Regions from separate parts of the Pseudomonas sp. KH_050 genome, predicted to be linked through region 2. Evidence: predicted binding sites of a transcription regulator. Region 2 holds the regulator's gene; the other holds the start of a gene.
What was found. The regulator sigma-54, encoded in region 2, starts transcription at its own class of promoters, with help from an activator protein. The targets are predictions, from matches to a motif close to ANTGGCATNNANNTTGCTNT.
Positions count from the first base shown of each region.

Region 1: a site for sigma-54 is predicted at 2,376-2,395, ahead of glnK (P-II family nitrogen regulator). Genes of this name have one in related genera too.

Region 1 is NZ_CM174478.1:6,443,336-6,447,751, forward strand. It holds gene AC3IUA_RS29695 (secondary thiamine-phosphate synthase enzyme YjbQ) at 1-236, opposite strand, end outside; gene AC3IUA_RS29700 (ammonium transporter) at 459-1,796, opposite strand; gene glnK (P-II family nitrogen regulator) at 1,831-2,169, opposite strand; gene AC3IUA_RS29710 (accessory factor UbiK family protein) at 2,592-2,852, shown strand; gene AC3IUA_RS29715 (BRO-N domain-containing protein) at 3,260-3,787, shown strand; gene AC3IUA_RS29720 (DUF6694 family lipoprotein) at 3,924-4,262, shown strand; gene AC3IUA_RS29725 (hypothetical protein) at 4,338-4,416, shown strand, end outside.
Region 2 is NZ_CM174478.1:1,109,206-1,113,621, reverse strand. It holds gene lptC (LPS export ABC transporter periplasmic protein LptC) at 1-126, shown strand, start outside; gene lptA (lipopolysaccharide transport periplasmic protein LptA) at 113-658, shown strand; gene lptB (LPS export ABC transporter ATP-binding protein) at 658-1,383, shown strand; gene AC3IUA_RS05125 (RNA polymerase factor sigma-54) at 1,605-3,098, shown strand; gene hpf (ribosome hibernation-promoting factor, HPF/YfiA family) at 3,216-3,524, shown strand; gene ptsN (PTS IIA-like nitrogen regulatory protein PtsN) at 3,537-4,001, shown strand; gene rapZ (RNase adapter RapZ) at 4,004-4,416, shown strand, end outside.

The sequences.
Region 1 (4,416 bases), 1.3 Mb from region 2:
TCATATCCGGCCAGGCCTTGTGGGACCAGCCGATTGAAAAACCGTTCGAAGTCACGACGTACCGCCGGATCGGCGTTCTCGTTGATGGTCAACGACGCCGAGGTGTGCTGCAGCCACAAATGCAACAGACCGACCCGACATGCCTTCAGTTCAGGCAGGCCGGCGAGTAACTCGTCCGTTACCAGATGAAAGCCCCGGGGCCTCGCCCGCAGGGTAATCAAAGTCTGTTGCCACATACAGTTCTCCGCACCTACGGCGCGCATTCTAGCGCGCTCTGGGAAAAAACAAAGGGCCTAATATTCCTTCAATGCTGTAAGCCATTGGCCCGAAAAAAATAGCAGCAAAGAACACACCCACAACTGCAAGAAAAAACCTTTCAGCTGTTCCATTACAGACAAAAGCCAGACAAAAAAATGCCCGGCAAGCCGGGCAATTTTTTATTCGTATTTGCCGAATGCTTACAAGTTGTAGCCCCGTTCGTTATGTAGCGCCAGATCGATGCCGACCGCCTCTTCCTCTTCGGCGATACGCAGCCCCATCACGGCGTCCAGCACCTTGAGAATGATGAAGGTCACGATCGCGGTGTAGATCACCGTGAAACCGACGCCTTTGCACTGAATCCAGACTTGGGCCGCGATATCAGTCACAGTGCCGAAACCGCCCAGCGACGGAGCGGCGAACACACCGGTGAGGATCGCGCCGAGGATACCGCCGATACCGTGCACGCCGAAGGCATCCAGGGAGTCGTCGTAGCCGAGCTTGCGTTTGAGGGTGGTTGCGCAGAAGAAGCAGACCACACCCGCGGCCAGACCGATCACCAGAGCGCCCATCGGGCCGACGGTGCCCGCCGCTGGAGTAATTGCCACCAGACCGGCTACAACACCCGAAGCGATACCCAGTGCACTTGGTTTGCCGTGGGTGATCCACTCGGCGAACATCCAGCCCAGCGCTGCAGCAGCGGTCGCGATCTGAGTCACCAGCATGGCCATGCCGGCCGTGCCGTTGGCCGCTGCGGCGGAACCGGCGTTGAAACCGAACCAGCCGACCCACAGCATCGCGGCACCCATCAAGGTGTAGCCGAGGTTGTGCGGAGCCATCGGGGTGGTCGGGAAGCCCCGACGCTTGCCCAGCACCAGGCAGGCGATCAGACCGGCAACCCCGGCGTTGATATGCACCACGGTGCCGCCGGCGAAGTCCAGCACGCCCCAGTCCCACATCAGGCCGCCGTTACCGGACCAGACCATGTGCGCGATCGGCGCGTAGACCAGGGTGAACCAGATGCCCATGAAGATCAGCATCGCGGAGAACTTCATCCGTTCGGCGAAGGCACCGACGATCAGCGCAGGCGTAATGATCGCGAACGTCATCTGGAAGGTGATGAACACCGCCTCAGGGAACAATGCCGCAGGCCCGGTCAGGCTCGAAGGGGTGACACCGGCAAGGAACGCCTTGCCCATGCCGCCAAAGAACGAGTTGAAGTTGACGACGCCCTGCTCCATACCGGTGGTGTCGAACGCGATGCTGTAGCCATAAATGACCCACAGGACGCTGATCAGACCGGTAATGGCGAAGCACTGCATCATCACGGAAAGAATGTTTTTCGAACGAACCATGCCGCCGTAGAACAGCGCAAGGCCGGGAATAGTCATGAACAGCACAAGTGCTGTCGAGGTTAACATCCAGGCGGTATCGCCGGAATTGAGGACTGGGGCTGCCACCTCGTCTGCCGCCATAACCAGGCCGGGCATTACGAGGGACAACAGGGCTCCTAGCCCTGCGAATTTACGCAGAGTCATATTGTTTTTCTCCTGGGGCGTTGGGTTTGGCGGCTTAGATTGCGTCGGTATCGGTTTCGCCGGTACGGATGCGAATAGCCTGTTCCAGATTGACCACGAAGATCTTGCCGTCACCAATCTTGCCGGTGTTGGCCGCCTTGGTTATCGCCTCGATCACCCGATCAAGATCCTTGTCGTCAATGGCGACATCAATCTTCACCTTGGGCAGAAAATCGACCACATACTCCGCGCCGCGATACAGCTCGGTGTGACCCTTCTGCCGCCCGAAGCCTTTGACCTCAGTAACGGTAATGCCCTGCACGCCGATCTCGGACAGCGACTCGCGTACGTCGTCCAGTTTGAACGGCTTGATGATGGCAGTGACTAGCTTCATGAAAACTCTCTCCCGAATTGGTGGACTTGCCCCAGGAAAACAAACCCGACTCAAGTCTAAGCGCAGTGCCTGGCTTTGTAACGCATCGTCGGCCTTGCTCGGCCAGTCCGACGCCTGCTAACCACTGCTGACGAAACACTTCCCCGCTCCGCCTGCCGCACTGCATTCGTCACAGCGACTGCATCAGTGCATGGGTTATCAAGGACTAAGCAGAAAGCTTGCCATCTCCTGAAAACCCTCTGATATCAACCTCTTGGTCGTTTCCGCAAGCGTCTGCACGGCAATGGCACAACAGATACGCACAACAACGGTGCGCGACTGCCCGGCGGCATGCGCGAAAAGCGTGCAGCCTGCCTGCGCCAATGACTATAGCCACTGCGTGATACACTGCCCGCATCTGTAACTCAGGACACCTGACTCCCATGCTCGCGCCCAAAGACCTCCTCGACGCCCTGAGCGGCCACGCTTCGCGCCTGTTCAGCGGCGACACCGCGCTGCCGCGCAACGAAATCGAAAGCCAGTTCAAAGCCCTGCTGCAAAGCGGCTTCAGCAAGCTTGATCTGGTGAGTAGAGAAGAATTCGACAGCCAGATGGTGGTCCTGGCGCGCACCCGAGCCAGGCTGGAAAGCCTGGAAGCCAAGGTCGCCGAGCTTGAAGCGAAGCTGAGTTCGCCTGCGGAATAACATCGCCGCTCTCAAAAACACCACAAACCCTCTGTGGGAGCGAGCCTGCTCGCGATAAGGTCGGAACGACCTTTCTAAAATCTTGAACACTGCGATACATCCAGGCTGATTCTTACAAAAGCAATCCCCGCTTTCCGATTGCGCCGCTAGCCCCGGGTCTCTACGCTCATCCTCAGCTGAATATTCAGCACTGGGTTTGGCGACCTGGAAAGCTAAAGGCGCACGACGCCCACCATGCGATAGCGGGCGTTTTTTATGTCCGTCGACTCGTATCATGGCGGCTGTGCGTGGGAGACCTTCGGGTCTGCCGGGTTCCTTTTGCTCCGGTTCGCCAACCCGCGTACAGCTGCCACCCAATCGTTTGGCGACGATTGCTGGCAGCCCCATAAGCAAAAGGAGCTGTATCAATGAATAGCAATGACGCTTACCTGACACCCCACGTCTTCACCCGCCACAAACTCAACCTCCATGCACTCCTGCTGGAAAACCAGGCATGGTTCAGCGCCCGCGATCTTGGGCGTCTGCTTCGGCTTTTTCTGGATGAGCGCGCATTGCGCAAACTGGACTCCGATCAGCGCCAGACCTTGCGCCTGCTTTACCACGGCACAGTCGAACACACGCTAATGATCAGCGAGTCCGGGGTCTATGCATTGCTCATCTATCACTACTGCCCGGAGTACCGGGGTTTGCGGGAATGGCTCACTCATGTAGTGGTCCCCGCGCTGAGAGATGCCCAGCAAGCGACTTCGAGCGAACGCCCAATTTTAAGCCTGCTGGATTGGCCGGAGATGTCCCTGAGCCTTTTGCACTGGAACAATCAGCCATGGATTCGGCTGCAAGACGTTCCACATATGCTGCCGGAGGGAGAGCGGCCCCGAAGTGCAACCCATGCACCTTGGTGGAAAAAGGCCTCGCGGTTGCTTCAATCGTTCTGAATCCCTGAAGCGCCACCACGCCCGACTTCAACTCGAACGACCTCGCCTGTATCGCCCGGACTAGAGCTATTCGAGGGGATTTTTGCGTGATTTTTTGTATTGGGCTGAGTACAATTTTGAATGAAGGCAAAATGACATGTCATCATTTAAAAATTCAGAACGAAAAAAGGAAATTTTTGTGCAATTTGTAAAGCTCATCTCTGCTGTCACCCTGTGTGCGATGTTGTCAGGGTGCGGTGATAGCACCATCGATGCCACAACTGAGGAAAGCTTCAACGAGTCTGCGCAAGCTATTTATGAAGGGCTGCCAGATGCACAAAAAGGCAAGTTCCAACAAGCAATTACCATGGGCAAAATCATGGGCATTCACGAAAAAGGCATATCTTTTCAGCAATCGATTGACGGCAAAACAGCCGAACAGGTTATTAGCTATGTCAAGCAGGGTATTGATGAAAAAACGACCTTAAGATACTAATAAGCCACACACAAAAGCTTGGGTATCTCTAGATAGGCGCAAGCCAATTCAAATTCAAAAACCAGGAAGTTTTCAATGCAATTTAAGTACATGATTGCGTGCATAAGCGCGCTCGCCATTTTATCTGGTTGTTCCGATAACGACGGGGGCACAG
Region 2 (4,416 bases):
ACCGAGCAAGCCGTTAGAATCGACGGCGCTGGTGGCGTGTCGACTGGCAAGGGCATGAAAGCGTATTTGAAAGAGAGCAGGATACACCTGCTATCGAACGTAAGAGGACAGTATGAGTCTCGTTAAAACCCTCCCTATTTTGCTCAGCCTGAGCGCAGCACTGGGAAGCGCGAGCGCCTGGGCTCTGCCGACTGATAGCCAGCAACCAATCCGCATTCAGGCCGACGACGCCCAACTGGATGACAAGCAAGGCATTGCCACTTACAAGGGCGATGTGATCATCACCCAGGGTTCGATGAAGATCACCGGCAACACCGTGACCATCACCCGCGCAGCTTCGGGCGAGATCGACGTGGTCACCTCCGTCGGCAACCTGGCTTACTTCGAACAGCTGCAGAAGCCTGGCGATACCGAGCCGGTCAAGGCCTATGCCGTGACCATCCAGTACCACGCTTCGCAAGATCGCGTCGTGCTGATCGACAAGGCCAAAGTGATCAACGAAGGCAACACCACCGAAGGCGAAAAAATCGTCTACGACACCAAGCGCCAGGTTGCCAATGCCGGTCGCGCCACCGGCACTACGGTGACCGCGCCCCGTCCGCGGATCGATATGGTGATCCAGCCGAAGAAGAAAACCGACGAGCAAAAGGCCCCGTAATGGCAACTCTGAAAGCTCAGCATCTGGCCAAGAGCTACAAGAGCCGCCAGGTCGTGCGCGACGTCAGCCTGTCGATCGACAGCGGTCAGATCGTCGGCCTGCTCGGTCCGAACGGCGCCGGCAAGACCACCTGTTTCTACATGATCGTCGGCCTGGTCCAGGCCGATCAGGGTCGGGTATTGATCGATGATCTGGACGTCAGCCACCAACCGATGCACGGTCGCGCACGGGCCGGCATCGGTTATCTGCCGCAAGAAGCGTCGATCTTCCGCAAACTATCGGTCGCCGACAACATCATGGCCATCCTCGAGACCCGCAAGGAACTCGACAAGGCCGGGCGTCGCCAGGAGCTGGAAAGCCTGCTGCAGGAATTCCATATTCACCACATCCGCGACAACCTCGGCATGAGCCTGTCCGGTGGCGAACGTCGCCGAGTGGAAATCGCCCGCGCACTGGCTACCGCGCCGAAATTCATCCTGCTCGACGAACCTTTCGCCGGCGTAGACCCGATTTCGGTAGGCGATATCAAGCAGATCATTCATCACTTGAAGGCCAAGGGTATCGGCGTTCTGATCACCGACCACAACGTCCGTGAAACCCTGGATATCTGCGAGACTGCCTACATCGTCAACGACGGTCAACTGATCGCCGAAGGCGACTCCGAGACCATCCTGGCCAACGAACTGGTGAAGGAAGTCTATCTGGGGCATGAGTTCCGCCTGTAAGCATTGAGCGGTTTGGTTGACGCAGGCACCTCAAAAGCACTCTGGACGATTTCAGCTATCGTCAGAGCGCCGATGTCAATGAAACCTTGTTAATTTTTATTGTTACAGCGCTCTAGGCAAACACTGCAGTTTCAGGCATATAATTTGCTTATGTTTGGCGCTCCGGCGCCCTGTAGTGGATGGCGCATGCGCGCCGGCGAATAAGGTGTTAAGCCCCTGCCATGAAACCATCGCTAGTCTTGAGAATGGGCCAGCAGCTGACGATGACACCGCAGCTGCAACAGGCCATCCGCCTGCTCCAATTGTCGACCCTGGACCTGCAACAGGAAATCCAGGAGGCCCTGGAGTCCAATCCTATGCTCGAACGCCAGGAAGAAGGCGACGACTTCGATAACGCCGACCCTCTGGCCGACAACATCGAGCAGAAACCCAATGCCGATGTTCAGGAACCCTCCTATCAGGAAACCGCCCCGACGGTGGACAACCTCGAGGAAGGTGACTGGAACGAGCGCATTCCTAATGAACTGCCGGTCGACACCGCCTGGGAAGACGTTTACCAGACCAGCGCCAGCAGCCTGCCGAGCAACGATGACGACGAGTGGGATTTCACCACCCGTACATCCGCCGGCGAGAGCCTGCAGAGCCATTTGCTCTGGCAACTGAACCTGGCGCCGATGTCCGACACCGATCGCCTGATTGCCGTGACGCTGATCGATTGCATCAACAATCAGGGCTACCTGGACGAAACCCTCGAGGAGATTCTCGAAGCCTTCGATCCGGAGCTGGACATCGAACTGGACGAGATCGAGGCGGTCCTGCATCGCATCCAGCAATTCGAGCCGGCCGGTATCGGCGCGCGCAACCTGGGCGAGTGCCTGCTGCTGCAACTGCGTCAACTGCCAGCCAAGACCCCTTGGCTGGCCGAGGCCAAGCGCCTGGTCACGGACTTCATCGAACTGCTTGGCAGCCGCGATTACAGCCAGCTGATGCGCCGCATGAAGCTCAAGGAAGACGAACTGCGGCAGATCATCGAACTGGTGCAAAGCCTCAACCCGCGCCCTGGCTCGCAAATCGAGTCAACTGAAGCTGAATACGTCGTCCCCGACGTGATCGTGCGCAAGGACAACGAGCGCTGGCTGGTGGAACTGAATCAGGAGTCCGTGCCACGCCTGCGGGTCAACCCGCAGTACGCCGGTTTCGTCCGCCGCGCCGACACCAGCGCCGACAACACCTTCATGCGTAACCAGTTGCAGGAAGCGCGCTGGTTCATCAAAAGCCTGCAAAGCCGTAATGAAACCCTGATGAAAGTCGCTACCCAGATCGTCGAGCACCAGCGCGGCTTTCTCGAATACGGCGATGAAGCGATGAAACCGCTGGTCCTGCATGACATCGCCGAAGCAGTCGGCATGCACGAGTCGACGATTTCCCGGGTGACTACCCAGAAATTCATGCATACCCCGCGCGGTATCTACGAACTGAAATACTTTTTCTCCAGCCACGTCAGCACCTCCGAAGGCGGTGAATGCTCGTCCACAGCGATTCGCGCGATCATCAAAAAACTGGTTGCCGCGGAAAATCAGAAAAAGCCGTTGAGTGACAGCAAGATCGCTGGTTTACTGGAGGCACAAGGCATTCAGGTAGCCCGCCGCACCGTCGCCAAGTACCGCGAATCCCTTGGAATCGCGCCTTCGAGCGAACGCAAGCGGTTGATGTAACGGGCCACGCCACAGCGTTCCAGGGTGTGTTCTGAAGCTCAGTGAGTTTTCGGACACAGCCTAGTGGCAGGCAAGCCAGCCTGCCGCCTTATGCACTGGCAACGAAGGAGAAGCTGTATGCAAGTCAACATCAGTGGACACCAATTGGAAGTGACCGAACCCCTGCGCACCTACATCGGCGAAAAACTCGACCGACTGGAAAGGCACTTCGACAAGATCACCAACGTGCAAGTCACGATGACGGTCGAAAAGCTGAAGCAGAAAATCGAAGCCACCTTGCATATCCACGGCGGTGAAGTGGTCGCTAACGCAGAACATGACGACATGTATGCTGCGATCGACCTGCTCACCGACAAACTGGATCGCCAACTCAAAAAGCATAAGGAAAAGACCCAGAGCCTCCTCCAGGGCGCAACAGGTCGTTAACACTCCCAACCCATGATCCGACTTGAAAATATCCTGACCCCCGGCCGTTCTTTGGTGAACGTGCCGGGCGGCAGTAAAAAGCGCGCACTCGAGCAAATTGCCAACCTTATCCACCGCGAAGTGCCGGATCTGGAGATGCAAGATGTATTCGAGAGTCTGATTGCCCGTGAAAAACTCGGTTCCACCGGTTTTGGCAACGGCATCGCCATCCCCCACTGCCGCCTCAAAGGTTGCACCTCGCCCATCAGTGCCTTGATGCACCTGGACGCCCCCATAGATTTCGACGCCATCGATGGCGCCCCGGTCGACCTGCTGTTTGTCCTGCTGGTGCCGGAAGCCGCTACCGATGCGCACCTGGAACTGCTTCGGCAGATAGCCAGCATGCTTGACCGCAAGGAAGTGCGCGAAAAACTTCGCAGCGCCTTAACCAATGAAGCCCTGTACCAGGTTGTCCTGGATGAGCAGAACGGTAGTTAATCATGCGCTTGATCATCGTCAGCGGCCGGTCCGGCTCGGGTAAAAGCACCGCCCTCGATGTACTAGAGGACAGTGGCTATTACTGCATCGATAACCTGCCGGCCGGGCTGCTTCCGGAGTTGGCCGAGCGCGCGTTGATTCACACGGAACTGGCGCAGCCGCTGGTCGCCGTCTCGATCGATGCGCGCAACCTGCCCAGTCACCTGACACGCTTCCCGCAATTGCTCGAAGAAGTGCGCAGCCGACACATCCAATGCGATGTGCTGTATCTGGACGCCGACGAAGAAACCCTGCTCAAGCGCTTTTCGGAAACCCGTCGGCGCCACCCGCTGAGCAATGCCCAGCGCTCGCTGGCCGAAGCCATTCGCGATGAAACCAATCTGCTGGGGCCGATTGCCGACCTTGCAGACCTGAA